DNA from 2 places in the Streptoverticillium reticulum genome. Region 1 is predicted to be linked to the other one. Evidence: riboswitches for the same ligand, from Rfam matches in the RefSeq annotation. Region 1 holds a riboswitch; the other holds the start of a gene.

What was found. A riboswitch is a leader RNA that binds a small molecule or an ion and turns the genes downstream of it on or off. The one in region 1 is predicted to bind S-adenosylmethionine.
Region 2: it holds a riboswitch for S-adenosylmethionine, as region 1 does, so the genes downstream of both, ACMATS_RS28065 (aminotransferase class V-fold PLP-dependent enzyme) here and thrC (threonine synthase) in region 1, are expected to answer to the same signal.

Annotation. Positions count from the first base shown of each region.
Region 1 is NZ_CP179755.1:3,553,265-3,567,460, forward strand. It holds gene ACMATS_RS15945 (PTS transporter subunit EIIC) at 1-958, shown strand, start outside; gene groL (chaperonin GroEL) at 1,057-2,679, opposite strand; gene ACMATS_RS15955 (cold-shock protein) at 3,035-3,238, opposite strand; gene ACMATS_RS15960 (MoaD/ThiS family protein) at 3,650-3,925, opposite strand; gene thrC (threonine synthase) at 3,980-5,254, opposite strand; SAM riboswitch class I at 5,272-5,412, opposite strand; gene ACMATS_RS15970 (glucosyl-3-phosphoglycerate synthase) at 5,587-6,561, shown strand; gene ACMATS_RS15975 (alpha,alpha-trehalose-phosphate synthase (UDP-forming)) at 6,604-8,094, shown strand; gene ACMATS_RS15980 (hypothetical protein) at 8,249-9,007, shown strand; gene otsB (trehalose-phosphatase) at 9,012-9,872, opposite strand; gene ACMATS_RS15990 (DUF3263 domain-containing protein) at 9,937-10,173, opposite strand; gene ACMATS_RS15995 (extracellular solute-binding protein) at 10,193-11,470, opposite strand; gene ACMATS_RS16000 (SIS domain-containing protein) at 11,640-12,536, shown strand; gene ACMATS_RS16005 (ROK family protein) at 12,806-13,759, shown strand; gene nagA (N-acetylglucosamine-6-phosphate deacetylase) at 13,759-14,196, shown strand, end outside.
Region 2 is NZ_CP179755.1:6,087,589-6,101,784, forward strand. It holds gene ACMATS_RS28045 (phytoene/squalene synthase family protein) at 1-377, opposite strand, end outside; gene ACMATS_RS28050 (thiamine pyrophosphate-binding protein) at 436-2,226, opposite strand; gene ACMATS_RS28055 (hypothetical protein) at 2,250-2,933, opposite strand; gene ACMATS_RS28060 (3-oxoacyl-ACP synthase III family protein) at 3,004-3,999, opposite strand; SAM riboswitch class IV at 4,399-4,516, shown strand; gene ACMATS_RS28065 (aminotransferase class V-fold PLP-dependent enzyme) at 4,705-6,036, shown strand; gene ACMATS_RS28070 (Lrp/AsnC family transcriptional regulator) at 6,185-6,466, opposite strand; gene ACMATS_RS28075 (rhomboid family intramembrane serine protease) at 6,463-7,200, opposite strand; gene ACMATS_RS28080 (hypothetical protein) at 7,339-7,578, shown strand; gene ACMATS_RS28085 (NYN domain-containing protein) at 7,603-8,976, shown strand; gene ACMATS_RS28090 (NlpC/P60 family protein) at 9,164-10,225, shown strand; gene ACMATS_RS28095 (NlpC/P60 family protein) at 10,448-11,512, shown strand; gene ACMATS_RS28100 (hypothetical protein) at 11,561-12,802, shown strand; gene ACMATS_RS28105 (glycosyltransferase 87 family protein) at 12,955-14,196, opposite strand, start outside.

The sequences.
Region 1 (14,196 bases):
CGGCACGGCACGGGAGTTCGGCGGCACCCCCGTGCTGGGCGGGGCGGTGGCGGCCGTCGTCGTCCACCCGGGCGTGACGCACGTGCACGCCTTCGGCCTGACGCTCGCACCGGGCCAGGGCGGGGTCCTGGGTGCCATGGGCGCGGCGCTGCTGGCGGTGCGGGTGGAGAAGACGTGTCGCAGGGTGCTGCCCTCGGCGCTGGACGTGCTGCTCACCCCGGCGCTCACGGTCCTGCTGCCCGGGCTGGTGACGCTCTACGGGCTGATGTACGCGGCCGGTGAAGTCTCCGCCGCGATCGGCCGGTTCACGCACGTGCTGCTGGCGGACGGCGGCGCCGCGGCGGGCTTCGTGCTGGGCGGGCTGTTCCTGCCGCTGGTGATGCTGGGCCTGCACCAGGCGCTGATCCCGGTGCACACCACGCTGATCGCGGAGCAGGGCTCGACGGTCCTGCTGCCCCTCCTCGCCATGGCGGGCGCGGGCCAGGTCGGGGCGGCGCTCGCGCTCTACGTCCGGCTGGCGCGCAACGGCCGGGTGCGCAGCACCATCAGGTCGGCGCTGCCCGCGGGGCTCGTGGGCATCGGGGAGCCGCTGATCTACGGGGTGTCGCTGCCCCTGGGCCGCCCGTTCGTCACGGCCTGCGTGGGCGGCGCGTTCGGCGGCGGTTTCGTGGGCCTGCTCGGCCAGTTGGGCAGCACGGTCGGCGCAACGGCCATCGGCCCGTCCGGCTGGGCCCTGTTCCCCCTGCTGAAGGGCAGCCACGGCCCGGCCGAGGCAGTGGCGGTCTACGGCACGGGACTGCTGGTGGGGTACGCGACGGGTTTCGCGGCCACGTACGTCTTCGGCCTGAGCCGCGAGGCACTCGCGGAACTGAATACGCCGAGGGCGGCTCAGCCTCGGCCGGAACGCCCGAAGGCGGTACCCCCTGAGCAGGGGGTACCGCCTTCTGCTGGACTGTAGCTGCTCCCGGTCACCGGACGGAGTCCGGTGCAGCGTCCCGAAGCCTGTGAGGCCGGCTACGGCCGAACAGTGTCGAGGGCGCGTCAGGAGGATTCAGCTCAGAAGTCCATGTCACCGCCCGGCATGCCGCCCGGAGCGGCCGCAGCGGCCTTCTCCGGCTTGTCGGCGATGACGGCCTCGGTGGTGAGGAACAGCGCCGCGATGGAGGCGGCGTTCTGCAGCGCGGAGCGGGTGACCTTGGCCGGGTCGATGATGCCCTCGGCGATCATGTCCACGTACTCGCCGGTCGCGGCGTTCAGGCCGTGGCCGACGGCCAGGTTGCGGACCTTCTCCACGACGACGCCGCCCTCGAGACCACCGTTGACGGCGATCTGCTTCAGCGGGGCCTCCAGGGCCAGCTTGACGGCGTTGGCACCGGTGGCCTCGTCGCCCTCCAGGTCCAGCTTCTCGAAGACCGAGGAGGCCTGCAGCAGGGCCACGCCACCACCGGCGACGATGCCCTCCTCGACGGCGGCCTTCGCGTTGCGGACGGCGTCCTCGATGCGGTGCTTGCGCTCCTTGAGCTCCACCTCGGTGGCGGCACCGGCCTTGATGACGGCCACGCCGCCGGCCAGCTTCGCCAGGCGCTCCTGCAGCTTCTCGCGGTCGTAGTCGGAGTCGCTGTTCTCGATCTCGGCGCGGATCTGGTTGACGCGGCCCTGGACCTGGTCGCTGTCACCGGCACCGTCGACGATGGTCGTCTCGTCCTTGGTGATGACGACCTTGCGGGCGCGGCCGAGCAGGTCGAGACCGGCGTTCTCCAGCTTGAGGCCGACCTCCTCGGAGATGACCGTGCCACCGGTGAGGATGGCGATGTCGCCGAGCATGGCCTTGCGGCGGTCGCCGAAGCCCGGGGCCTTGACGGCGACGGACTTGAAGGTGCCGCGGATCTTGTTGACCACCAGGGTCGACAGGGCCTCGCCCTCGACGTCCTCGGCGATGATCAGCAGCGGCTTGCCCGACTGCATGACCTTCTCCAGCAGCGGGAGCAGGTCCTTGACCGAGGAGATCTTCGAGTTGACGATCAGGATGTACGGGTCCTCGAGGGAGGCCTCCATACGCTCCATGTCGGTGGCGAAGTACGCCGAGATGTAGCCCTTGTCGAAGCGCATGCCCTCGGTGAGCTCGAGCTCCAGACCGAAGGTCTGCGACTCCTCGACGGTGATGACGCCTTCCTTGCCGACCTTGTCCATGGCCTCGGCGATGAGCTCGCCGATCTGGGTGTCGGCGGCCGAGATGGAGGCGGTGGAGGCGATCTGCTCCTTGGTCTCCACCTCCTTGGCCTGGTCGAGCAGCGCACCGGAGACGGCCTCGACGGCCTTCTCGATGCCGCGCTTCAGGGCCATCGGGTTGGCACCGGCGGCCACGTTGCGCAGACCCTCGCGGACGAGCGCCTGGGCGAGGACGGTCGCGGTCGTCGTGCCGTCACCGGCGACGTCGTCCGTCTTCTTCGCGACCTCCTTGACCAGCTCGGCGCCGATCTTCTCGTACGGGTCCTCGAGCTCGATCTCCTTGGCGATGGAGACACCATCGTTGGTGATCGTGGGGGCGCCCCACTTCTTCTCGAGGACGACGTTGCGGCCCTTGGGGCCGAGGGTGACCTTGACGGCGTCGGCGAGCTGGTTCATCCCGCGCTCGAGACCGCGCCGTGCCTCCTCGTCGAACGCGATGATCTTGGCCATGTGAAGTGGTCCTCCCAGGACGGGGTGGATTGCTCCGGACCGCACAGGCGCCCGCGACGGACGGCCTGCGTGCCTCACGGTTCCTTGCCCCGCTTGGCCCGCGGACCTCACCGACGGTCCAAATCTGTCACTCTCACCCGGAGAGTGCTAGCCCAATGATTAGCACTCGACCCCCGAGAGTGCAAGGTCGCCCCGAAGGGGTGTCAGTGAGGGGTGGTGGTCGGGTGACGGGAGGGCGCAGGCGTGTATGACCGCTACCCACACGCACGAGCGCGCATGCACGAGGGGGCCCGCACTCCGGAGAGTGCGGACCCCCTCGGCAAGCCGATTGAGCCGGGTGACCGACGCGCGACCGTCAGGCCGTCACCTTGACCATGTCCGCCTGCGGACCCTTCTGGCCCTGCGAGATCTCGAACTCGACCCGCTGACCCTCCTCGAGGGTGCGGTAACCGTCCATCTGGATCGCGCTGTAGTGGACGAATACATCCGCACCACCGTCGACCGCGATGAAGCCGTACCCCTTCTCCGCGTTGAACCACTTGACGGTGCCCTGAGCCATGCCTAACTCCCCTATTACTGGCCCTTGCACAGGACCGCACTTCGCGGGCCCGGGTCAGACCTCACCCCCTGACAGGTGGGGGTGTGCGCCGGAACGCGTCGACCGCGGCTGAATGTATCTGCACGGATGCCGTCTGCAACAGGTCACTCGGACGAGAATTCCGGGCGTGGCCGATCGGAAATAACCGCTGAATCGCGGGGATTATCGGGCAAGCCGGGCCGGGCAAAACCCAACCAACCCGACAATTCGTGCACGCGTTTCGCGCACAACTTGACGGGTTCTCATATGCGTTCGGCAGTGACACCGGAGGGGGAACGCCTCAACTCTATCGCGCTTCAACAGACGGAATCGCCCCGTCCGTTTTACGGGCGGAGCGATTCCGGGGCATTGCGCAGCAACCCTGTGTAAAGGTCAGCCCCCCGCAACGGCGGGAATCACGGAGACGGCGGAGCCGTCCGGGGTGGGCGTTTCGAGCCCCTGCTCGAAGCGGACGTCGTCGTCGTTGACATAGACGTTGACGAACCGGCGCAGCCGGCCGCTGTCGTCGAGCACACGGGCGGCGATACCGGTGTGCCGCGCTTCGAGGTCGGCAATGACCTCGGCAAGGGTGGCCCCGGCGGCTTCCACTTCGGCCTGGCCGGAGGTGTAGGTGCGCAGGATGGTGGGGATGCGGACGGTGACGGACATGGGAGTACGCCTTTCTCGCTGGGGTTCGGGGTAATCGGGTGGGAGGGCGCCCCGTCAGAGGCCCGCAGCGCGGAACGCGTCCAGGCTCGGCCGGATCACGGCCGTCGGACCGGCCGCCACCGCATCCAGCGTCTTCAGCCCGTCCCCCGTGTTGAGGACGACCGTCGTGAGGTCGGGATCCAGCTGCCCGTTCTCGATCAGCTTCCGGGTCACCCCGACCGTCACCCCGCCCGCCGTCTCCGCGAAGATCCCCTCCGTCCGTGCCAACAGCCGGATCGCGTCGACCACTTCCCCGTCGGTCACGTCCTCGACGGCCCCGCCCGTCCGCCGGGCGATGTCCAGCACGTACGGCCCGTCCGCCGGGTTCCCGATCGCGAGCGACTTCGCGATCGTGTCCGGCTTCACCGGCCGCACCACGTCGTGGCCGCCCTTGAAGGCCTGCGAGACCGGTGAGCACCCGGCCGCCTGGGCGCCGAAGATCCGGTAGGGCCGGTCCTCGACGAGGCCCAGGGCGATGAGCTCCTTCAGCCCCTTGTCGATCTTCGTCAGCTGCGAGCCGGACGCGACCGGCACCACGATCTGGTCCGGCACCCGCCACCCCAGCTGCTCGCAGATCTCGTAGGCGAGGGTCTTCGAGCCCTCCCCGTAGTACGGGCGCAGGTTGACGTTGACGAAGCCCCAGCCCTCGCCGATCGGGTCGCCGATCAGCTCGGAGCAGAAGCGGTTCACGTCGTCGTAGGTGCCCTCGATGCCGACGAGGTCGCCGCCGTAGACCGCGGCCATGACGACCTTGCCGGCCTCCAGGTCGTGCGGGATGAACACGCAGGAGCGGAAGCCCGCGCGGGCCGCCGCGGCGCCCACCGCGCCGGCCAGGTTGCCGGTGGACGAGCACGAGAGCGTCGTGAAGCCGAACGCCCGCGCCGCCTCGACGGCGATCGCGACGACGCGGTCCTTGAAGGAGTGCGTCGGGTTGCCGGAGTCGTCCTTGACGAACAGGCCGCCGGTCACGCCCAGTTCGCGTGCGAGGTTGTCCGCCTGGACGAGCCGGGTGAAGCCGGGGCCCAGGTTCGGGCTGTCCGCCACGTCCTCGGGTACGGGAAGCAGCGGGGCGTAGCGCCAGATGTTCGGCGGGCCGGCCTCGATCCGGCGGCGCAGCGCCTCGGGGTCGTCGGCCGCGAGGTCGTAGGCCACTTCGAGCGGGCCGAAGCACACGGCACAGGCGAAGACGGGACCGAGCGGGACGCGCTCGCCGCACTCTCGGCAGGACAGTGCGACGGCGGGACCGAACACCGGACGGGTGGTAGCACTTTCAACGGCTTGCACAGCCATGGAGGCGAGGCCCTTTCTCCTCATCTTCCCCGCGGCGAACCTCGCCACGAGACGGAATTGGCACCTTCCCCGCCGGGAGCCTCGCTGCATGAGCAAGACCGGCTGGAGGGTTGCCGGGGCTTCAACGGGCCGTGTCCCTCTGCCCCTCTGGATGAGCGGTATGGCGCTGGGCATGGCCCAGGCATTTGTGCGCGGGGCGACCCCGACATGCGAGGGCCGTTCGCGTTGTTCAAGACTGTAACGGAAGGGGCGGGGCCGTGAGAGGGCCGTCCGAACCGCGAGATGCATCACATCTCGCGCACGACGCACCGGACACACAAGGAGTCGTACACGTGCTGGAAGAGGTGGAGCGCTGGCTGGACCGCCGCTCCTGGACCGCAGCAGACCGTCCGCTCGACCAGCTGCTCGCCGCCAAACGCGAGACCGGGACCACGGTCAGCGTGGTGCTGCCGGCGCTGAACGAGGAGGCGACGGTCGGCGCCATCGTCACCGCGATCCGTGCGGAGCTGATGACGGAGGCGGTGCCCCTGGTCGACGAGCTCGTGGTGCTCGACTCGGGCTCCACGGACCGCACCGGCGAGGTGGCGGCCGCGGCCGGGGCCCGGGTGGTGCACCGCGACACGGTGCTGCCGCGGCTGCCCGCGCTGCCCGGCAAGGGCGAGGTGCTGTGGCGGTCGCTGCTCGTCACCAGCGGCGACGTGGTCTGCTTCGTGGACGCCGACCTGCGGGACTTCTCCGCCTCGTTCGTGTCCGGGATCGTGGGCCCGCTGCTGACCGACCCGGACGTGCAGTTCGTCAAGGCGATGTACGACCGCCCGCTCGGCACTGAGTTTGATTCGCCCGCCCCCGGCGGGACGCCGGGCCTCGGCGGCCGGGTGACCGAGCTGGTGGCCCGCCCGCTGCTGAACCTGCACTGGCCGCAGCTGGCCGGGGTCGTCCAGCCCCTGGGCGGCGAGTACGCGGCGCGCCGCTCGCTGCTGGAGCGGCTGCCGTTCCCCGTCGGCTACGGCGTGGAGCTGGGCCTGCTGGTGGACGCGCTGCACACCGTGGGCCTGGACGCGCTGGCCCAGGTGGACGTGGGCGTACGCAAGCACCGCCACCAGGACGAGCAGGCCCTGGGCCGGATGGCCGCCGCGATCTACCGCACCGCCCAGCTGCGGCTGGCCCGCGGCCACCTGGTGCGGCCCGCGCTCACCCAGTTCGAGCGCACCGCGGACGGCTTCGTCCCCAGGACGTTCCCGGTGGACACGGAGGAGCGGCCTCCCATGGCGGAGATACCGGAGTACGTACGGCGGCGGGCCGCTTAGGGCGTACGTTTGAGCGGTTCGCCGGACGGCAAGGCTGCGGTCATGGTCGCTGAGCACATGCACTTGCACATGCCGCCCGCGCAGATCGTGGTCGCCTCCAACCGCGGCCCGGTCTCCTACGCGCTGCAGGCGGACGGCTCGCTGGCCGCGGGCCGGGGCGGCGGCGGCCTCGTCTCGGGCCTGAGCGCGATCGGGCAGCAGGGGGACGGCGACGGCGGGGCCGTCTGGGTGTGCGCGGCGCTCGGCGAGGGCGACCGGGAGGCGGTGCGCCGCGCGGGCCGAAGACTCGACCCGGGCGACACCGGGGGCCACCCGGTGCGGATGCTGGACATCCCGCCGGGCACCTTCGCCGCCGCGTACAACGGCGTGGCCAACTCGGTGCTGTGGTTCGTCCACCACCTGCTCTACCAGACGCCGCTGGAGCCCGTCTTCGACCTGGAGTTCCGCTCCCAGTGGGCGGCCTACGAGACGTACAACGCGGCCTTCGCCGACGCCCTCGCCGAGGAGGCGGCGGACGGCGCCTGCGTGCTCGTCCAGGACTACCACCTGACCCTGGTCCCCGGGATGCTCCGCGACCGGCGACCCGACCTGCGCATCGGCCACTTCTCGCACACGCCGTGGGCCCCGCCGGACTACTACCGGCTGCTGCCGGACGACGTGGCCGAGCAGGTCCTGCGCGGCATCCTCGGCGGCGACCGCGCCGCCTTCCTCACCGCCCGCTGGGCCGAGGCCTTCGCCGCGTGCTGCGCGGCCGTGCTCGGCGCGGAGGTGCTGAGATCGGCGGAGGGCACGGCCACGGCGGTGCGCTTCGAGGGCCGTACGACCCGGCTGGGGGTGCACGGCCTGGGCGCGGACGCGGACTTCCTGCGCGAGCGCGCGCACCGCCCGGACGTCGAGGAGCGGATGGCGGCCCTGCGCGAGCAGATCGGCCCCGGCCGCAAGACGATCGTGCGCGTCGACCGCACGGAGCTGTCCAAGAACATCGTCCGCGGCCTGCGCGCCTACCGCCGCCTGCTGGAGGAGCGCCCGCAGTGGCGCGGCCGGGTGGTCCACATCGCCTTCGCCTACCCCTCCCGCCAGGACCTGGCGGTCTACCGCGACTACACGGCCGAGGTCGAACGCGTCGCGCGCGAGATCAACTCGGCCTTCGGGAAGGAGGACTGGCAGCCGGTGGCCCTCCATGTGAAGGACGACTTCGCCCGGTCGCTGGCCGCGTACCGCCTGGCGGACGTGGCCCTGGTGAACCCCATCCGCGACGGCATGAACCTGGTCGCGAAGGAGGTCCCGGTGGTCTCCGAGCACGGCTGCGCCCTGGTCCTCTCCCGCGAGGCGGGCGCGGCGGCCGAGCTGGGCGACGAGGCGCTGCTGGTGAACCCGTACGACGTGGAGGCGACGGCGCGGGCCCTGCACGAGGCCCTGCTGATGGACACGGGCGAGCGCGCGGAACGCACGAAGCGCTTGGCAGCGGCGGCCACGGCGTTGCCGCCGGCACGGTGGTTCATGGACCAGTTGAGGGCGTTGCAAGCCCCGTAAGGGGCGCTGGGGGCACCTCCCAGCGGTAGCTGGGGGAGGAACTGCGCGAGCAACCACGACGCACCCGCACCCGAAGAACCACGCACGCCGGGGCACGCCCGCGCACCGCAACCCCCGGTGTGCCCCCCGCAGGGGCCAGGGTAGACATGCACCCATGTCAATCGCCCCACGCTGGGCCGCACTTGCCGCGGCCGCCGCAGCCCTGGTCCTCACGGCCACCGGCTGCTCGTCCTCCGACTCCAAGAAGTCCGACGCCAAGGGTTCGCCCTCCGCCCCGGCGGAATCCGGCAGCAGCGGCTCCGCAGCCCCCGGCTCCGCAGCCCCCGGAGGGACGGCCGCCATCCCCACCGGCGCCGGCCCCCAGACCTCGTACACCGTCCAGAAGCAGCCCGCCCCCGGCACCTGTCACTACCAGTACACCGCCGACAAGCAGCCGCTCCCCGACCCCAAGTGCACGCCGGGCGCGACCAATCCGAAGGTCACCCAGGCGACCCTCAAGGAGACGATCTGCAAGAGCGGTTACACCGCGACGATCCGGCCTCCGGTGAGCGTCACCGGCAAGGAGAAGACGGCCAACGCCGAGTCGTACGGCTACAAGGGCTCGCCGCGCGACTCCGAGTACGACCACCTCATCAGCCTCCAGCTCGGCGGCGACCCCAACGACCCGCGCAACCTGTGGGTCGAGCCGCCGTCCCCGGGACACAAGGACGGCGCGGGCCCGAACAACCCCAAGGACGTGGTCGAGACCAAGCTCAAGACCGCGATCTGCTCGGGCAAGACGGACCTGGTGAAGGCCCAGCAGGCCATAGCGCACGACTGGACGACGGCGCTGAACACCCTCGGCATCAAGGACGACGGCAAGTCGCCCGCGAAGGGCGCGAAGGAGACCAAGGACGCGGACGGCGGCGAGTAGCCGGTCAGGACCCCAGCCGCTCCGCGAGCGCCGTCAGCAGTTCCACGACCCCGCCGGGCCCGTCGACCACCAGGTCGGCGCGCCCGGCGAGTTCCGTGACCTCGCTGCTCCCGCTGCACACGAGCGTCCCCGGCACCCCTTCCGCCCGCAGCTTCTCGACGGCTGCGAAGGCGGCGAGGTCGCCGAGGTCGTCGCCGGCGTAGAGCACGGACCCGGCGCCCGTCTCGCGGACGTAGTCGGCGAGGGCGACGCCCTTGTCCACGCCGGGCGGGCGGAGTTCCAGCACCAGGCGGCCCGGTTCGACGATCAGGCCGTGCCGCTCGGCCAGTTCGGCGAGCGGGGCGCGCAGCGCCTCGAAGGCGGCCTGCGGGTCGGGGGCGCGGCGGGTGTGGACGGCGACGGCGCGGCCGCCCTTGTTCTCGATGTGCGCCGTCTCGATCCAGGTGCCCCGCCAGGCGCCGGAGCGGTCGAGCACCCCGGGGAGCTCGGCCTGGACGGCCGCGACGCCGGGGTGCGGGGCGGGGGCGTGCACGGTGCCGGTCACGGCGTCCCAGCGCTCGGCGCCGTAGTGGCCGAGGACGACGAGGTGGTCCAGGCCGGGGACGCCGGCGAAGCCGCCGTAGCGGACGGCGACCCCGGCCGGGCGCCCGGTGATCACGGCGACCGAGCCCAGGTGCGGGGCGAGCCGGGCGAGGGCCGGCACGGCCCCGGGGTGGGCGCGGGCCCGTTCGGGGTCCGGCACGATCGGTGCGAGCGTGCCGTCGAAGTCGAGCGCGACGACCGCCCGTTCGGGCCGTGCCAGCAGTGCGGCCAGGCCGTCGCGGCCGGCGGACGTCACAGGATCCGGGAAGGGATGGCTGCCCATACGGCCGACCCTACCGGTGCGCCCGCCTCCGGGGAGGGCCGTTGACGCGCCTCGTGCGCGCGGTTCAGCGCCGCTCGCGCCGGGCGTCCCGCAGCCGTCGCAGGCGGTTGACGGTCACCGGGTCGTGCGCGAGCGCCCGCGGATCGTCGATGAGGGCGTTGACCAGCTGGTAGTAGCGGGCCGGGGTGATCCCCAGCCGCTCCCGCACGGCACGCTCCTTGGCACCCGGGCCGGCCCAGGCGGCCCGCTCGATGGCGAGCACGGCCCGGTCCTGCTCGGAGAGCCCCTGCGCTTCGTCCACGGTCTCCAACCTAGCCGTCCTAGCCGTCCGCGTTCTCCGTGGCGTCCGCCAGACGCTGGATCTCGGACAGGACCGAGGCCGGGTCGCCGCCCTTGCGGACGACCGCGCCGATCTTCTCCTTGATCGCCACGCTCACCTTGGCCCAGGAGACCTTGTCGGCGGGGTAGAACGAGGCGTCCTGGAGCTGCTCCAGGAACGGCCAGAGCTCGCCGTGCGCACGGTCCTCGTGCATCGCGTTGGACGCGGCGGTGGTCACCGGCAGCAGGTTGTACTGGCCGGTGAAGGACAGCACGTTGTCGCGTGCGTAGACGAAGTCGAGGAAGGGACCGATGCGGTCACGGTTGTTGTTCGCCTTGAACGCCATCATCCAGTCGGCGACGCCCATGGTGGAGCGGGCCTTGCCCTTGATGCCCGGCAGCGGCGTCATGTCGAAGTCGAGGCCCTTGGCCTTGGCCTGCTGGATCAGCGTGGGGTGGCCGTTGAGCATGCCGACGTCGCCGGCCCCGAAGGCGTCGAAGAGGTCCTGCCGGTTGGTGCGCCCGGGGTCGTTCGGACCGACGAGGTCCTTGCCGACGAGCTCGTCGCGCAGCCACTCGAAGGCCTTGACGTTCTCGGCGGAGTCGATCGTGTAGGAACCGTTCTTGTCGGTGTAACCGCCGCCGCCCGCGAGCATCCACATCATGGTCTCGGCCGGGGCCTCCTCGGGGCCGAGGGGCAGACCGTAAGGGATCTTCACGCCCGCGGCCTTGAGCTTGATCGCAGCGGCCTGCAGCTCGTCCCAGCTCTCGGGGGCCTTGGTGACACCGGCCTTGGCGAAGAGCTTCTTGTTGAAGAAGAGCAGGCGCGAACTGGCGACGAACGGCAGTCCGTACTGCACCCGGTGCACCTCGCCCGCGGCGGAGATCGAGGAGATGAAGTCCGCCTGCGTGGGTATGGAGAGCAGCTGGTCGGCCGGGTAGAGCTTGCCCGCGGCGGCGAAGTCGGCGTAGGCGCCGATCTGCGCGATGTCGGGCGCCTTGCCGGCCGCGACCATGTCGGCGACCTTCTTGTCGACCTCGGTCCAGCTGTAGACCTCGACGTCGATCTTGATGCCCTTGTTCTTCGACTCGTAGTCGCGAGCGAGGGAATCCCAGTACTTCTTGGAGCTGTTGTCCTTTTTGTCGCCGTAGTCCGCTGCGACGAGCTTGAGGTGTTTGTCCCCGCCGGGGCCCGAGCTGCCGCACGCCGTCAGCGTGGGCGCCAGCGCCGCTGTGGCGGCACCCGCCGCCGTCAGACCCAAGAACCGCCGCCGCTGCACTACTGCTTCCCACCTTTGTGTGGATGGTGTGTGTTCGATGGAGACCGCGAGTCTCTCCCGCTCGCCACCTTACGGTCTAGCTCGACGGGGTCTCGCTTCGGTATCGCCCTTCCGCGAGGATCGCATCCTGATCAACCCCGCGATCACACCCCGCAAGGAGGAGCAGCACATGGCGCCGTCCTCTTCTACTCCCGCCTCCCGTACGGCCGTTGAGCTGGCAACACAGCCGGACTGCTGGCGCAGGGCCGCGGCACGGCCCGCCTTTTCGCCGGCTCCCGGCGAACGGATCGCCGTGACCGGATGCGGCACTTCGTGGTTCATGGCACAGGCGTACGCGGCTCTGCGGGAGTCCTCCGGACAGGGCGAGACGGATGCGTTCGCGTCGTCGGAGTTCCCGGCCGGGCGACGGTACGACCGTCTTGTCGGAATCACCCGTTCCGGGACGACGACGGAAGTGCTGCGCGCACTGGACGCGGTACGCGGCCGGATACCCACGGTGGCGATCACGGCGGACGCGGCGACGCCGGTGCGCGACGCCGCGGACGAGGTCGTGGTCCTGGACTGGGCGGACGAGCAGTCCGTCGTCCAGACCCGCTTCGCGACGACGGCCCTGGCGTATCTGCGCGCGGGTCTCGGGGAGGACATGACCGCCGCCGCGGCCGACGCGGAGACGGCGGTGGCCTCGGCGTTGCCCGCGGCGGCCCTGGAGGCCGAGCAGTGGACGTTCCTGGGAACGGGCTGGACGTACGGCCTGGCGCAGGAGGCGGCGCTGAAGATGCGGGAGGCGGCGGGGGCGTGGACGGAGGCGTACCCGGCGATGGAGTACCGCCACGGACCGATCGCCGTCGCCCGGCCGGGACGGGTGGTGTGGGCGTTCGGACCGCTGCCGGCCGGTCTGGCGGAGGACGTCACGGCAACCGGGGCCACGCTGGTCACCGCCGGGGGCGGTGACCCGATGGCGGACCTGGTCCGCGTCCACCGGCTCGCGGTGGCGGTGGCGGAGCGGCGCGGCTTGTCGCCGGACGCGCCGCGGAACCTGACGCGGAGCGTGATCCTGGCGCCGTGAGCCAGGGCGCCCCGTCAGGGGCGCGGGGAACTGCGCGAGCAACCACTACGCGCCCGCAGTCGACGTCCCCGGGGCTGCGCCCCGGACCCCCAGGGGTGGTGCGTCGACTGCAGGTCGGTGGGGGCTGGTCGCGCAGTTCCCCGCGCCCCTTACGGGGCGCACCGGCACCGGCCTGGCGCCGGGCAAACGGGCGGGTGGGCGGGCACAAACCGTGCCGCCACGACCGAGTGGACTAGACCTTTCACCCCCCGCCGCGCGAAACTGTCCCCGTGAAACACGTCATCGCGCTCGACGTGGGCGGCACCGCCATCAAGGCGGCCCTCGTCGGAGCGGACCACGCCCTGCTGCACGAGACCCGGCGGCCCACCGGCCGCGACCAGGGGCCCGACGCAGTCGTGACCGGCATCCTCGACCTCGCGGCAGAGCTCCGCGACCTCGGCGAGCGCCGCTACGGCAAGCCGGCGGCAGCGACCGGCATAGCGGTGCCCGGCATCGTCGACACCGCCACCGGCACTGCGGTGTACGCCGCCAACCTCGGCTGGCGCGACGTCCCGCTGCGCACCCTCCTCGCCGACCGCGTCGGCGGCCCGGTGGCCCTGGGGCACGACGTGCGCACCGGAGGCCTCGCCGAGGGCCGCATCGGCGCCGGCCGCGGCACCGACCGCTTCCTGTTCGTCCCGCTCGGCACCGGCATCGCCGGAGCCATCGGCATCGACGGCCGCGTCGAGGAGGGCGCCAACGGCTGCGCGGGCGAGATCGGCCACGTCGCCGTCCGCCCCGGCCCCGGCGGCGAGCCGTGCGGCTGCGGCGCGCGCGGCTGCCTGGAGACCGTCGCCTCGGCGAGCGCCGTCAGCCGCGCCTGGGCCCGCGTCGGCGGCGACCCACAGGCCGACGCCGCGGACTGCGCGAAGGCCGTCGCCGCGGGCGACCCCCGCGCGGCGGCGGTCTGGGCCGAGGCCGTGAACGCCCTCGCGGACGGCCTCGTCATGGCCGTCACCCTGCTGGACCCCGGCACCCTGATCATCGGCGGCGGGCTGGCCGAGGCCGGGGAGACGCTGTTCGCACCCCTGCGTGCGGCGGTCGCGGAGCGCCTCACGTTCCAGAAGCTCCCCCGCATCGTTCCGGCGGCCCTCGGGGACACCGCCGGCTGCCTGGGCGCGGGCCTGCTCGCCTGGGACCTCATCACTCAGCACGCCATGGACGCCACGGAGGTATCCGCCTGATGGCCGAACGCACAGTTCTCACAGGAGCCAGGCTGGTCCTGCCCACGGGCGTGGCGGAGCAGACGGCCCTCGCGGTCGAGGGCGACCGCATCGCGGAGATCGCCCCGCGGGCCACGGGCGACCGGACCCTCGACCTGTCCGGGCACTGGATCGTCCCCGGCTTCGTGGACCTCCACGTCCACGGCGGCGGCGGCGCGTCCTTCTCCGCGGGCAGCGCCGAGGAGGCGCTCACCGCGATCCGCACGCACCGCGCGCACGGCACGACCACGATGGTCGCGTCGACCGTGACCGGCGACCTGGACGACCTGGCCCGGCAGGCCGCGGTCCTCTCCGAGCTCACCGAGCAGGGCGACCTGGCGGGCATCCACTTCGAGGGCCCGTTCATCTCCCCGCACCGCTGCGGCGCGCACCAGCCGGAGCTGCTGCGCGATCCCGAC
Region 2 (14,196 bases), 2.5 Mb from region 1:
TCCCGGTACGGCAGGTCCCAGGTGCGCATCATGTGCACCAGGGCCCGGGAGAGGGCGGCGTCGGCCACGTGGTCGCCGGACGGCGGGCCGTCGGTCTCGGTCTCCTCGCCGTCGCAGGCCGCCAGGTAGGCGCGCTCGAACTCGTCGAGGCGCTGCTTGCGCACCTCCAGGCTGCGGTTGACGTCGTCGACCAGGTCGTCGACGTAGCAGACGAACGAGAAGAAGGTGTCGAAGTAGGGCCGCTTGGCCGCGGGGAACATGTAGCGGCCGAGGAAGCGTCCGCGGCCGATGTCACGGAACAGCCGGGAGCTCTTGAGGTAGTCGGCGCGCAGCCCGGAGTCCGTTATCCCCGCGAGATCGAGCTCATGCACAGTCATAGTGGCTCTTCCTGTGTGCTGAATGCTGGGTGCTGGATGGTGTGGTGGGGGCCGGTCCCTAGGCCGGGGTCATCGTTCCGGCGCTCCGGAGCGAGGCGGGGATCCGCCACGACGTCTTGGCCGGCATCGTGGGCTCGTCCGCCGGGAGGAAGTTGGCGAACGGCGGCACTTCCTCGGTCGTCAGGCGGAGTTCGAGGACGCCGGTCGGGCACGCGCTCCGCCGGTACTCCTCCAGCTGCCCGGTCAGTTCGGGTGCCGTTCCCGCGCTGCCGGTCCACAGCCGGCCGGGGGAGCCCAGCCCCCGGGCCACGGCGGGCACGTCGACCGGGGTGTAGTCCACGGCCGTGATGCGGGAGTCGAAGAAGGTCTGCTGCCGGGAGGCGCACATGCCGTGCATGCCGTTGTTGAAGACGACGTACAGGATGGGCAGGCCGAGTTCGACGGCGGTGTGGATCTCCAGACCGCTCATCAGGAACGCGCCGTCGCCGCAGAAGACCACCGTGCGCGTCCCGCGGTCGGCGCCCAGCTGGGCCCCGACCGCCGCCGCGATGCTGTACCCCATGCCGCCGCTGCCGAGCGCGATGGTGGAGGACGAGCCGCGCGGCACGGAGGAGTAGTGCATGGACGCGACGGCGCAGTTGCCGGCGTCGTAGAGCAGGTGCCCGTCCGCGGGCAGGTGCTCCTCCAGGATGGCGACGGCCTCGCTCTGCAGCAGCACGTCGGGGTCGGCGTCCCGGCCCGGGATGGGTTCGGCCAGGCGCGGGACGAAGCGGGTGAGCTCGTAGCCGACGGCCGGGGGAGCGGTGAACGGGTCGGTGTCCAGCAGCTCCAGCAGCTGTCCGAAGACCACGCCCGCATCGCCCTCGACGACGGTGTCCGCGAGCGAGGACCGCCGGATCTCGCCCGGGTCGATGTTGACCGCCACGGCCTTGCCCGGGTCCCAGCCGCGCAGCGCGCTGCGGGTCATCGCGGCCAGTCCGGTGCCCGCCAGGACCACGCAGTCGGCGGTGTCCGTGAGGTAGGCGGCGGCGGAGGGGTTGCCCCCGGCGCCGACCACGCCGAAGTGCAGCGGGTCGTCGTTGGGGAACTCGCCGCGGGCGCCCATGGTGGTCATCACCGGGATCCCGGCCTGCTGCGCGAAGCGCACCACGGCGCCGGGGTCGGTGGACCGGCGCACGCCGTGGCCGATCAGCAGCACGGGGGCGGAGGCCTCCCGCAGCCGGCGGAAGAGCGCGGCCACGTCGGCTGCATCCTTTTCGCCCCACGGCTTCTGCCGGACGAAACCTGCGAGGTCCTGCGGCCAGTCGGCGGGCACGGGGCCCACCTCCAGCTCGTAGGAGTCCCGCGGGACCAGCAGGGCCACCGGGCCCATCCGCCCGCTGAGGGCGGTCTCGATCGCGTCCCTCAACTGCGCCCAGAACAGGGCGGGATCGGTCAGCCGCAGGGTCTTCTTGGTGACCGCGGCCAGCAGCGGGAGGGCGTCGACGGTCCGGCCGATGCCGGAGGAGTCCTGGAACGAGCCGCGGCCGTCCAGGGCGGCCGGCGGCTGGCCCACGAGGGCCAGCACGGGCACGGACTCGGCGTGCGACTCGGCGAGGCCGGCGACGAGATTCATCATGCCGCCGCCGGAGGTCGAGCAGCAGACGCCCAGGGTCCGGTGGACCCGGGCGCGCGCGTCGGCCATGAAGGCCGCGCCGTCCTCGCGCTTGGTGAGGACCGCGGACAGCCGCCCGCGGCCCAGCCGTTCGACGGCGTCGTGGAAGTGCTCGATGTTCGCCCCGCTGACGCCGAAGACGTAGCGGGTGTCGAGGTCGCGCAGGGTCGTGACTAAAGCGTCGGCTATCCGCATGGTGTACCCCCGTTGACGGTTGACTAGCCCTGGGCCGTGGTGCCGAAGCGGTGCTCGAGGATCTTCTTCATGTTGTTGATCTCGAGGGTGTGGCCGGCGTGGAACAGCGGCCAGATGTCACCGACCCAGACCCGGTCGGTGCGGGCGCGGCCCTCGGCGATGTAGTCCGGCACGTCGGTGGTGTCGCGGTCGTAGTAGGGGTGCTTGCAGTTGGTCCACAGCACCACGGTGCCCGGCTTGTTGAAGACCTTGGCCGAGTCGATGATGGTCAGGTAGTAGCGCATCCACAGCTCGTGGCCCTGGTCCCAGGCGCACGGGTAGACGACCGTGCCCATGTCCGGGCCCTTCTGGGCGTCGGTGCGGATGTAGATCTCGGTGTTCGGCTGGATCATCTCGTCGGCGCGGTAGAGACCGCCGCCGAGGTGCTTCATGTTCCGGATGCTGTACGTCCATTCCGCCAGCGCACGGGAGTTGGCGGCGTATTCGAAGACGATGTCGTACGGAACGTTGATGTGTGTGGAGAGCGGGCAGTACTGACCGTAGATCTCGTCGTGCGTGTACGACTCCTTGGTCATGCCCTGCATGAGCTTCATCATGTCGTCGCCGCTGATGGTCTCGCTCCAGGTGAGACCGAGACCCTCCAGGTCGGAACTGTCGATCCGGTAGTTCTGCATGAGGCCGGATTCGTCGGGGACGCGCTCGTACATGCTTGCTCCTGAAGAATGCGTGCAAAAAAAGGGGCGTGCAAAAAAGGGGAGGAAATTCTGGAGGCGGGACTCAGCCGGTCCAGCGCCAGACCATGGACGACACCTGCTCGCCGCCGTGGGTGAAAGTGGCGAAGGCGATCACATCACCGGTGGAAATCTTCTTCTTTTCCAGTGCGTCGGCAAAGGTGACCGGCAGGGAGCTCTGGAACATGTTGCCGTAGACGGAGAGCGTGTCATGGGCGCGCGAGGCGTCGACGCCGATGCGCTTGCGCCATTCGGCGATGTAGCTCTCGTTGGGCTGGTGGGTGATCAGGCAGGAGATGTCGTCGGCCGTCAGTCCGGCCTTGTCCAGTGCGGCCTCGGCCGCCTCCGGCAGGCACTCCATCGTCACGGCCCACAGCCGGGCCAGCATGTTCGGGCTGAACTTCACCGTGAGCGGACCGCTGCCGCGCTCCCAGTGCGGCAGCTCCTGCTCGCCGACGGCGTCCGGTTCGACGCGCAGGGCGCCCCAGTTCTGGCCGAATGCCTGCTCGTGGAGGGAGAGGATGGTCGGCGAGCCGGGGGCGACCAGGGTCGCGGATGCGCCGTCGCCGAGCACCCAGGACTCCGGCGACTTCTGGAACTCCGTCAGCCGGGAGATGAAGTTGGTGACGGTGACGATGGCGATCCTGCGGTAGTGGCCCGAGTCGATGAAGGCTCGGGCGGTGTTCAGCGCGGAGATCCAGGAGCAGCAGCCGTTCTCGATGTGCAGGACGGCGGCCGACGTCGCGCCGACCGCGTGCTGGACGGCGGTGCCGATGCCGGGGGAGAAGGCGTCGTTGAACTGGGCCGCGCAGATGATCAGGTCCAGGTCCTCGGCGCGCACGCCGTTGCGGTCGAGCAGTTTCTTCAGCGCGGCGGTGCCGAGTTCGGCCGAGGTGTAATCCGGCGAGCCGAATCGCCGCTCGTTCACGCCGGCGAAGAATTTGTGCTCGCTCAGGTCGTGACCGTCGTGCGTGAGCTCACTGTTGCGGACCACTCGTTCCGGCATGAAGTTGACGACGTCAACGACGCGTGTGGAGCTCACTGGCAATATTCCCCGTCTTTATCTCGGTGGAGACAGAAAGGGGGGCTCGGCAGGCCCGGGCAAAGGCGTGCACAAGGAGCTGGACGAACACGACCGCCCCCCGGGTCACTTGCTTGTTCGTTCGGCGTTCCAGATGCGAACGACTCTATGATCGCGGTGGTAACGGTTGCATCTCGCTCGGATAACGTATTGATTTCGGCTGTAGCGGAATTTTTGATTCCGCAATCCGGGACGATGTGTTCTCGATTGGATGGAACGTCGACTGTGCGGGCGAACGATCGATTAATCACGATCGCGCGCGGCCCTTTATGTCTGGAGCTCGCTCCGTTCAACAAAACGGCGTCCACGACCCGGACACCGGCTGTCCCCGGCACGGTGCCTGTGCCATACTCCTGGCCAGGTCACGAGTGACAGCGACACAGGCCCCGGCCCGCTGTCCGGCAACCCTCCGTCCGTGGCGGGGTGCCCCGGGTGATGACCGGGCCGCAGACCACCGGGTCTGCGGCAAGCGCGGATCCCTCGCCAGGGATCCTGGTCGTCGAGGGAGTTCCTTCCGTGATCCAGCGAATGCGTTAGGGCCTACGGCCCGTTCCCGTGGTCCTGCGCGTGCCTTTGCCGCGCGGGCCGTCTTCGCACACCGTGCTGCGCACTGCGCCGCGGGTGCGTCGTCCACGCCATCCGCCTGCCCTGCCGGGAGAGTTCGCCATGTCCGCATGCCCTGCCGCCACCGCCACGCCCGTTTCCGCCGCCGACGGCCCCCTGCCCGTCCTCGGGTGTGACGTGCGCGTGCCGCTCGTCACCGGGGGCGAAGTGCCGTACGCCGCCCTCGACTACGCCGCCAGCGCGCCTGCGCTGCAGCGCGTGTGGGACGACGTCGCCGCCTACGCGCCCTACTACGGCAGCGTGCACCGCGGTGCCGGACACCTTTCGCAGCTGTCGACCGACCTGTTCGAGACCAGCCGGGCCGACGTGGCCCGCTTCCTCGGCTGCCGCCCCGGCGACCAGGTCGTCTTCACCCGCTCCACCACCGACTCGCTCAACCTCCTCGCGGCCGTACTGCCCGCGGACTGCCGGGTGTTCGTCTTCGAGACCGAGCACCACGCCGCGCTGCTGCCGTGGCGCGGCGCGCAGGTCACCTGTCTCGACGCGCCGTGCAGTCCGGAGCACGCGGTCGAGATCCTGGAGCGGGCACTGGCCGACCGGGCGCCCTACGGGCCGGCCCTGGTCTGTGTGACGGGCGCGTCCAATGTGACCGGCGAGCTGTGGCCCGTGCGCGAACTCGCCGCCGCCGCCCACGCGCACGGCGCCCGGATCGTCCTCGACGCCGCCCAGCTGGCCCCGCACCACCCCGTGGACATCGCCGAACTGGACGTGGACTGGGCCGCCTTCTCCGGGCACAAGCTCTACGCCCCCTTCGGCGCCGGCGTCCTGGCCGGCCGCGCCGACTGGCTCCGGGACGCCGAGCCCTACCTGGCCGGCGGCGGGGCGAGCCGCGCCGTCACCCGGCGGCCCGACGGCGCGCTGGACGTCGAGTGGCACACCACCGCCGCCCGCCACGAGGCCGGTTCGCCCAATGTGATCGGCGCCTACGCCCTCGCCTCCGCCTGCCGGGCGCTCACCGAGGCGGGCTTCGAGGCGCTCGTCGCCCGGGAGCAGCGGCTGCTCGCCGCGGTGCGCGCGGGCCTGGCCGAGGTGCCGGAGGTGGGGGTGCTCTCGCTGTTCGGGGCGGACGCCCCGCGCGTGGGCGTGCTGTCCTTCGTCGTCGAGGGCTGGGACAGCGCGGAGTTCGCCGCTGCCCTCTCGGCCGAGTACGGGATCGGGGTGCGGGACGGGCTGTTCTGCGCGCACCCGCTGGTCCGCACGCTGCTGGGCGGTGACCCGGGGGAGTGTGGGGGTGGTACCGCCGCAGTGCGGGTCAGCTTCGGCGCCGGGACGCCGGACGAGCACATCGAGCGGTTCCTGCGGGCGGTGCGGGAGTTGGCGCCCCGTCAGGGGCGCGGGGAACTGCGCGGGCAACCACCGACGGCCTGCAGCTGACGCACCACTTCAGGGGTCCGGGGCGCAGCCCCGGGAACCTCGGCTGCGGGTGCGTCGTGGCTGGTCGCGCAGTTCCTCCCCCAGCTACCGCTGGGAGGTGCCCCCAGCGCCCCTTACGGGGCGCGGCCCACGGGGTGTGCTCGGACTGCTACGAGTCCAGCCCGATGGCGAAAGCCGCTTCGAGGTCGTGCTGGGAATACGTGCGGAACGCAATGTGCGTCTCGGTGGACGCCACGCCCGGGACCTTGCTGATCCGGCCCGGGATGGTGTCCGCCAGGTCGTCGTGGCGGGCCACCCGCACCAGGGCGATCAGGTCCTGGGCACCCGTCACGGAGTAGACCTCGCTGACCCCGTCCAGGGCGGCGATCGTCTCGGCGATCTCCGGGATCCGGTCCACGTCGGTCTTGATGAGCACGATCGCAGTGATCACGGTTCGGTATCTCCTTCAGTGGACCTGGCTGCGCTCTTCACTCTAGCCCCACGTCTCCGGCGTACCCAGGCGTAGCCGAACCCGGCCGAGAAGCCCACCACGTGTGCGAGATAGGCGACGCCCGGGCGGCCGTCCGCGTGTCCCGCCGCCAGCCACTGCAGCGCGAACCAGAAGGGCAGCACGACCCAGGCGGGGAAGCGCAGCGGAAGGAAGAACAGGAACGGGAAGAGACTGGTGACGCGGGCCCGGGGGAAGAGACAGAGGAACGCGCCGAGCACACCCGAGATGGCGCCGGACGCCCCGACGAGCGTCTGGGTGGAGCCGGCGTGCACGGCGGCGTAGCCGAGCAGGGCCAGGACGCCGGTGGCGAGGTAGAAGAGCGCGAAGGCGGAGCGGCCCATGCGCTGCTCCGTCATGGCGCCGAAGACGTGGAGGAAGAGCATGTTCCCCAGCAGATGCAGCCAGTTGCCGTGCACGAACAGCGCGGTGAACAGGGTCGCGGGCGCGCCCGGGGAGCCGTGCCACAGCTGTGCGGGGACGACGCCCCAGCGCGCGAAGTAGGCGGTCTGCGCGGAGAGGAGGTCCGGTCCGGAGCCGTAGGCGGCGTTCAGCCCCGAGGCGGGGCCGAGGAGGAAGACCGCGCAGCAGACGGCCAGGACCGCATGGGTGACCACGGGGGTCCCGGCCCGGCCCGCCCACCGGGCGGCCGACCGCTGCACAGCCCTTACGATCATGACCAGATCATGGCGTACCGGCCGCAACCGGCACAGAGTGCCTCGCCGGTCCGGCGGCCGGTGCCGGTGCCCCGCCTGTCGTGACCGGCGGGCCGCGTAGGGTTGCGGGGACACCACACGACGAGGACGGACGACACCATGGGCGTTCCCCTGCCGACGGCCACCACCCGGTGGCGGTGCACGCTGTGCGGCAATCTCACGCGGTTCGATGTGACCCGCACGGTCAAGGCCGTCGAGTACGTGCACCTCGACCTGGCGGGCGAGCCGAAGGTGGAGGAGCGTGAGGTGGTCAGTGAGACGATCGAGTCCGTGCGTTGCCGCTGGTGCAACGCGGTCGACCAGATCGATCTGGTGGACCGGCCGGGCGCAGATGTCTGAGGAAGAACGGGAGCGGTAACGGTGGTGGAGCACACGGACGACGGTGCGGAGGCGGCCGGTGATGCCGGCGGCGCCGCCGACGGCGTCACCGAGGTGCTCGACCGTCCGCTGCCCGAGGGGATCCGGCGGAAGGTCGTCGCGCTCGTCGCGGAGGCGTTCGGCGGTCTGACGGTGGCCGAACTTCCGCCCCAGTTGCGACAGTACGCCCGGTTCACCCCGAGTCGTCGGGCCAAGTTCGCGGGCAATGCCATGGCCGCCGCGGTGGAGGGCGACCCCGCCTTCCGGCAGCGCATCTCGGCCCGGCTGCGCGAGACGGGCTCCGAGCTCGCCGAGGCGCTGGACGCCGGTTCGCCGCCCGCGGCCGCCGATCCGGAGGACGTCGCGGCGATGGCCTTCGTGCTGCGCCCGCCCGGCTGGGTCAAGCTCGTCACCGCCGCCGGCGAGGAGGCGCAGCGCGCGAACGCCGAGCGCGCGGGCGAGGAGGCCCAGCGCGAACTGCGCCGGCTGCGCGAGGAACTGGCCGAGGCCCGCGCCGAGTCGCGCGCCGAGACCGAGCGGATCCGCGCCGAGCTGGAGGCCTCGCGCAAGGAGGCCGAATCGCTTCAGCGCAAGCTGCGCAGCGCCGTCAGCGACGTGCGCCGCGGCGAGGCCGCCCTGCGCAAGGCGCAGGCCGAGCTGGAGTCCGTCCGGGACGCCGCCGCGGCGGAGCGGGCCACGGCCGCGGGCGAGACCCGGCGCATCAAGGCGCGGCTCGCGGAGGCCGAGGCGGCGGTGGAGGCGGGCCGCCGGGCGGTGCGCGAGGGCCGCAGCGTGGAGGACATGCGGCTGCGGCTGCTGCTGGACACCGTGCTGGACGCGGCCCAGGGGCTGCGCCGCGAACTGGCCCTGCCGCCCGCCTCCGTGCACCCCGCGGACACGGTGGACGCGGTGCAGCCGGGCACGATGACGCCCCGGGACATCGCCGCGCGCGCCCTGTCGGAGACCGACCCGGCACTGCTGGACCAGCTGCTGGCGCTGCCTCAGGCGCACGTGGTGGTCGACGGCTACAACGTCACCAAGACCGGCTATCCCACGATGCCGTTGGACAAGCAGCGGCTGCGGCTGCTGGGCGGCCTCGCCATGCTCGCCGCGCAGACCGGCGCCGAGGTGACCTGTGTCTTCGACGGCGCGGAGCTGGCCGCGCCGGTGCTGCTGGCACCGCCGCGCGGGGTGCGGGTGCTGTTCAGCAAGCCGGGCGTGACGGCGGACGAGCTCATCCGCCAGATCGTGCGGGCCGAGCCGCCCGGGCGCCCGGTGGTGGTGGTCTCCACGGACCGCGAGGTGGCCGACGGGGTCGCCAAGGCGGGCGCGCGGCCGGTCTCATCGGCCTTGCTCCTCAAGCGACTTGCCCGTACCTGAGCGTCAAGTGCCCGTCACACCCTGTGTCCCACGGGTAAAGGATGCCCCACTGACGAGATTTTTTCGCAGGAGAATTTGAAAGGATCTCATTCCGCTCACTAGGGTCGGGCCTCGAACCTTCGCGCGGCGATCATCCATTCGGGATGGCGGTGAAGGTGACCGACAGCTGAGTTAGGAGCTCGACTCCGTGGGTTCCCACCGTCGTCCCAAGTCGCCGAGCCGGGCTCGGGTCACCGTGCTGACCGCCACGGCCGCCGCAGCCGTCGCGCTCACCTCCCAGGCTGCGCACGCCGATCCGCAGATGTCCAAGGCGGACGCCAAGGCCAAGGTCGACAAGCTCTACGAGGAGGCCGAGCAGGCCACCGAGAAGTACAACGGGGCCAAGGAGCAGCACGACAAGCTCCAGAAGGAGGTCAACGACCTCCAGGACAAGGTCGCGCGCGGCCAGGACGAGCTCAACAAGCTCCGCGACAGCCTGGGTCTGATGGCCACCGCCCAGTACCGCACCGGCTCCGTCGACCCCACCCTCCAGCTGCTGCTGTCCTCCGACCCGGACACCTTCCTGGAGAAGGCCTCCACGCTCAACCAGCTGACGGCCAAGCAGGCCGACACCCTCCGGGTGATCGCCGCCAAGCAGCGCACCCTCAAGCAGCAGCGCGAGGAGGCCGCTTCCAAGCTCGCGGACCTGGAGTCCACGCGCAAGGCGCTGTCGGACAAGAAGGACGAGGTCCAGGGCAAGCTGGCCGACGCGCAGAAGGTGCTCGACGGCTTCAGCGAGAAGGAGCGCGCCGAGATCACGGGCGCGGACAAGAACAGCGACAGCAGCGGCAGTGGCAAGAGCGGCAGCAAGGGCGGCGGCGACAGCTCGTCGGGCAGCGTGAACATACCCGCCGGATCCGGCCGCGGTGGTGCCGCCCTGGCCTACGCCCAGACCCAGGCCGGCAAGGACTACGAGTACGGCGCGACCGGAATGGCCACGTGGGACTGCTCCGGTCTCACCCAGTGGGCCTACGGCCAGGCCGGCGTCTCCCTGCCGCGCACCTCCCAGGAGCAGGCGAACGCCGGTACCCGGATCTACGACCAGAGCCAGCTCCAGCCCGGCGACCTGGTCATCTTCTACGGCGACCAGCACCACGTGGGCCTCTACGCGGGCAACGGCATGGTCTTCCACGCCCCCCGCACGGGCCGGCAGGTGCACTCCGAGCCCATGAGCGACATGCCCTTCCAGTTCGGTGTCCGCGTCGGCTGAAACGCCTGACCGCGACCTCCGTTCGGGCGAATTCCCGCGCCCCGCGACTGACTCCGCGCCCCGCCGGTGACCTGCGTCTCCGGCGGGGCGCCGGTTTTCCCGCCCGCCCGGGTCTTTGAACCCCGGGTGATCGCGCCGCTACCCTCTGGCGCGCGGTGCCCGGCAGTCGTCCGCCCTTCCGGCGGCAGGGTCCGCCCTCAGAGGAAGGGAGTGCGGCCGCCCGTGGCGTTCCATCGCCGTGCTGCGCATTCCGGTCTCCAGCGGACCGTCCGCGTCACCGTCCTGTCCGCCGCCATGGCCACCGCCGCAGCCGCCCTCTCGACGGCCCCGGCGAACGCCCGGCCCGGGGACCCCGCCGCCGACGGCCAGGCCCCGGGGACGGTGAAGGCACAGCTCGACCGGCTCTACGAACAGGCCGAGCGGGCCACCGAGAAGTTCAACGCCGCCGGGGAGCGCGCAGCCGCCCTGCGGCAGCGGGTCGAGCAGGCCGCCGACCGGGTGGCCCGCGGCCAGGAGAAGGTCAACAGGATGCGCACCGCCCTCGGCATGATCGCCGCCGCCCAGTACCGCCACGGCGCCGTGGATCCGGCCCTCGAACTGCTGCTGTCCTCCGACCCCGACGGCTACCTCGACCGCGCCGCCACCCTCGAACGCCTCACCGGCCGTCAGGCCGAGCAGCTGGACACCCTGCTGAAGGCCCAGCGCGTGCTGCGCCAGGAACGCGCGGACGCCGCCCGCACCCTGGCCGAGCTGGAGGACAGCCGCAAGGCCGTCGAACAGCACAAGCGCGAGGTCGAGGGCAGGCTCTCCGAGGCCCGGCGGCTGCTCAACACGCTGCCCCAGCACGACCGCGTGGCCTACACCCGCTCCTCCCGCGGCCAGGAGCGCGCGTCGGGCCCACTCGGCGGGCTGCTCGGCTCGTCCGCCGGAGGCGCGGTCTCCTCCCGAGGCGCCGCCGCGGCCATGGCCGTCCGCGAGGCGATCGGCACGCCCTACGCCTGGGGCGCGACGGGGCCGGGCTCCTTCGACTGCTCGGGGCTGATGCAGTGGGCGTACGGGCGGGCCGGGGTGGGCCTGCCGCGCACCTCCCAGGCCCAGCGCAACGCCGGCCGCCACGTGTCGCTCGCCGAGGCCCGTCCGGGGGACCTGGTGATCTACCGGGACGACGCCAGCCACGTGGGGATGTACGTGGGAAACGGGCAGGTCGTGCACGCTCCCTACCCCGGCGCCCGGGTGCGCTACGACCGGGCCGACATGATGCCGATTTCCTCCGTCACCCGGCCATGAGCGCGCCCTGACCCCTGCCCGGACCCGTCCGGCTCGTACGATGCGGGCGTGACGGGCAGGCGGAGGAGCGGACGGCGGGCGGTGTGCGCCCTGGCCGCGGGCCTGCTCACCCTGCAGGGCCTGGCGGGCTGCGGATCGCCCGACACGGCGGAACGGACGGACGGCGACACCCGGTCCGTGCAGCGGGTCCTGGACCGCTGGTCCGCCGCCGTGCGGGACCGCGACGAGAAGGCCTACCTGGCCGCCGTGGACCCGCAGGCGCGGGACTACCGGGCCGAGCGGCAGCGGGTGTTCGACCGGCTGGCGGCCGTGCCGCTGGCGTCCTGGGAGTACCGCCTGGTCCGCACGGGCGGCTTCGCCCCCGCGCCCGGGCCGGGCCGCCGGATCGCGGCCGAGGCCGAACTGCGCTACCGGCTCGACGGATACGACTCCGCGCCCGTCGTCGTGCCCGTGCGGCTGACGCTCGCCGGGCGGGACGGGCGCTGGTACGTGGCCGCCGGGGACTCGGCGGGGCGGCAGCTGTGGGAGCAGGGGGACGTCACCGCGGTGCGGGGCGCGCACAGCCTGGTGCTCGGGGTCGGACAGGACCGCGCCCGGCTCCAGGCCCTCGCGGACCTGGCCGACCGGGCCGTGCCGGCCGTGGACACCGCCTGGCGGGGCGCGTGGGCGGGGCGGGTCGTGATCGAGATGCCGGCCTCGCTGGACCGGATGGCGGCGCTGCTGGGGGCGCCGCCCGCCAACTACCGCGGCATCGCCGCGGTCACCACCGGGGAGGTGGGCGGCACGGCCGCCGCCCCCGCCGACCGGATCGTGGTCAACCCCGAGGCGTACGGGGTGCTCGGGGAGTTCGGGCGGCGGATCGTGCTCACGCACGAGACGGCGCACGTCGCCACGCGGGCGGCGACGTCCCCCTCGACCCCGCTGTGGCTCTCGGAGGGCTTCGCCGACTGGGCCGCGTACCGGGGCACGGGCCGTACGGCCCGCCAGGCGGCACCCGAGCTCGCCGACGCGGTGGCCGCGGGGAAGGGCCCGCAGCAGCTTCCGGGAGACGCGGACTTCGGCTTCACGGGGGAGGCGGGGCGCCTGGCGCGGGCCTACGAGGGGGGCTGGCTGGCGTGCCGGATGATCGCGGAGAAGTGGAACGAGGCCAAACTGGTCGACGTCTACCGGGCGTTCGGCCGCAAGCGGCCGGCGAAGGAGGTGCTGAGGAAGGTCCTGGGGGTCGACCAGGGCGAGTTCACGGCACGGTGGCGGGCTTATGTGGCCGGGCAGTTCGGGCGGACGGGCTGATTTCAGCCTGTCTGGGGGCACCTCCTGGGGGCACCCCCAGCGGTAGCTGGGGGAGGTAGCCGGGGGAGTTTGAGGCTGCAGTCGATGTGCGGCTCCGCCGCGCGAGCGGCGGAGCCGCGACAAGGGGGTCCGGGGGGCGGAGCCCCCGTGGGTCACCCCGGCACCAGCGCCGACTCCCGCTCCGTGGGCGGGTCCGACTCCCCCGTGACCGTCCGCCGCGCGGGCACCGTCTCGCGCCACAGGCGCGAGCACGCGATCCACGTCGCCACCACCAGCAGCCCGTTCCGCAGCGACAGCGTGGCGACCCCCAGCTTGTCGCTCGCCACCACGTGTGAGAACCAGAGCGGGAACTCCAGCTGGGTCAGCGGTGCTGCCAGCATCACCAGCGTCACCGGCAGCCCCTGCCGTGGCGTCCGCATCACCACACACACCGCCGCCAGGCCGATCAGCCACACCATGTACTGCGGGCTGATCACCCGGCTCGTCGTGGTGAACAGCAGCACCGACGCGAAGGCCGCGTCGTACAGCGTCGTCGTCGTGAAGCGGCGGGCCCGCAGGCGCCACAGGAGCAGCCAGGCGAAGGCCAGCACGCTCAGGCCCAGCGCCAGGGCGCTCACCGCGTGGACGTGGCGGCCGAGGAATTCCACCGAGCCGTAGTTGAGGCGCGCCTTGCCGTGCCAGCCGAGGTGCCGGCCGAGGTGGAAGACCAGCGACCCGAGGGACTCCACCTCCGTGCCCCGGTCGCGCTGGAACGTCAGGAAGGCCAGCGCCCCCGGCATCGCCGCCGCGAAGAACATCGTCACCAGCATCGCGGTCAACACGGCGGAGCTCCACGTGGAGCGGGTGCGCGGGCCGCGCGGCGTCCCGGTGAGCAGCAGCATCGGCCAGACCTTCAGCAGGGCGCCGAAGCCGACCAGCGCCCCCGAGAGCCGGGTGCGGCGCCCGGCCGTCAGCAGGGCCGCGACGGCGACCGCGGTGACCATCACGTCGTAGCGGGCGTAGACGATCGGGCCCAGCAGCGGCACCCCGGCGACCCAGACCCACACCCCCATCGGGTTGCGCCCCTTGCGGCGCACCGCGCGCAGCAGCATCGCGTAGACCGCCGCGTCGGCGAGGAAGGCCAGGACGAAGAAGGCGTGGGAGTAGGTGAGGAACGGCAGCAGGCCCGGTGCGAGGACGGCCAGGGCGGCGGCGGGCGGGTACTGCCAGGTGACGTCGTCGTAGGGGAAGATGCCGGTGCGCAGGACGCCGTACCAGCCCTGGTAGATCACGTCGATGTCGACGGAGACGTCGGAGCCGGGCAGCACCCACACCCGGAACACGCACAACAGCAGAACGGCCCTGGTGACGGCCCACACCACGATCGAGAGCCGCAGACCACTGCCCGCCACCAT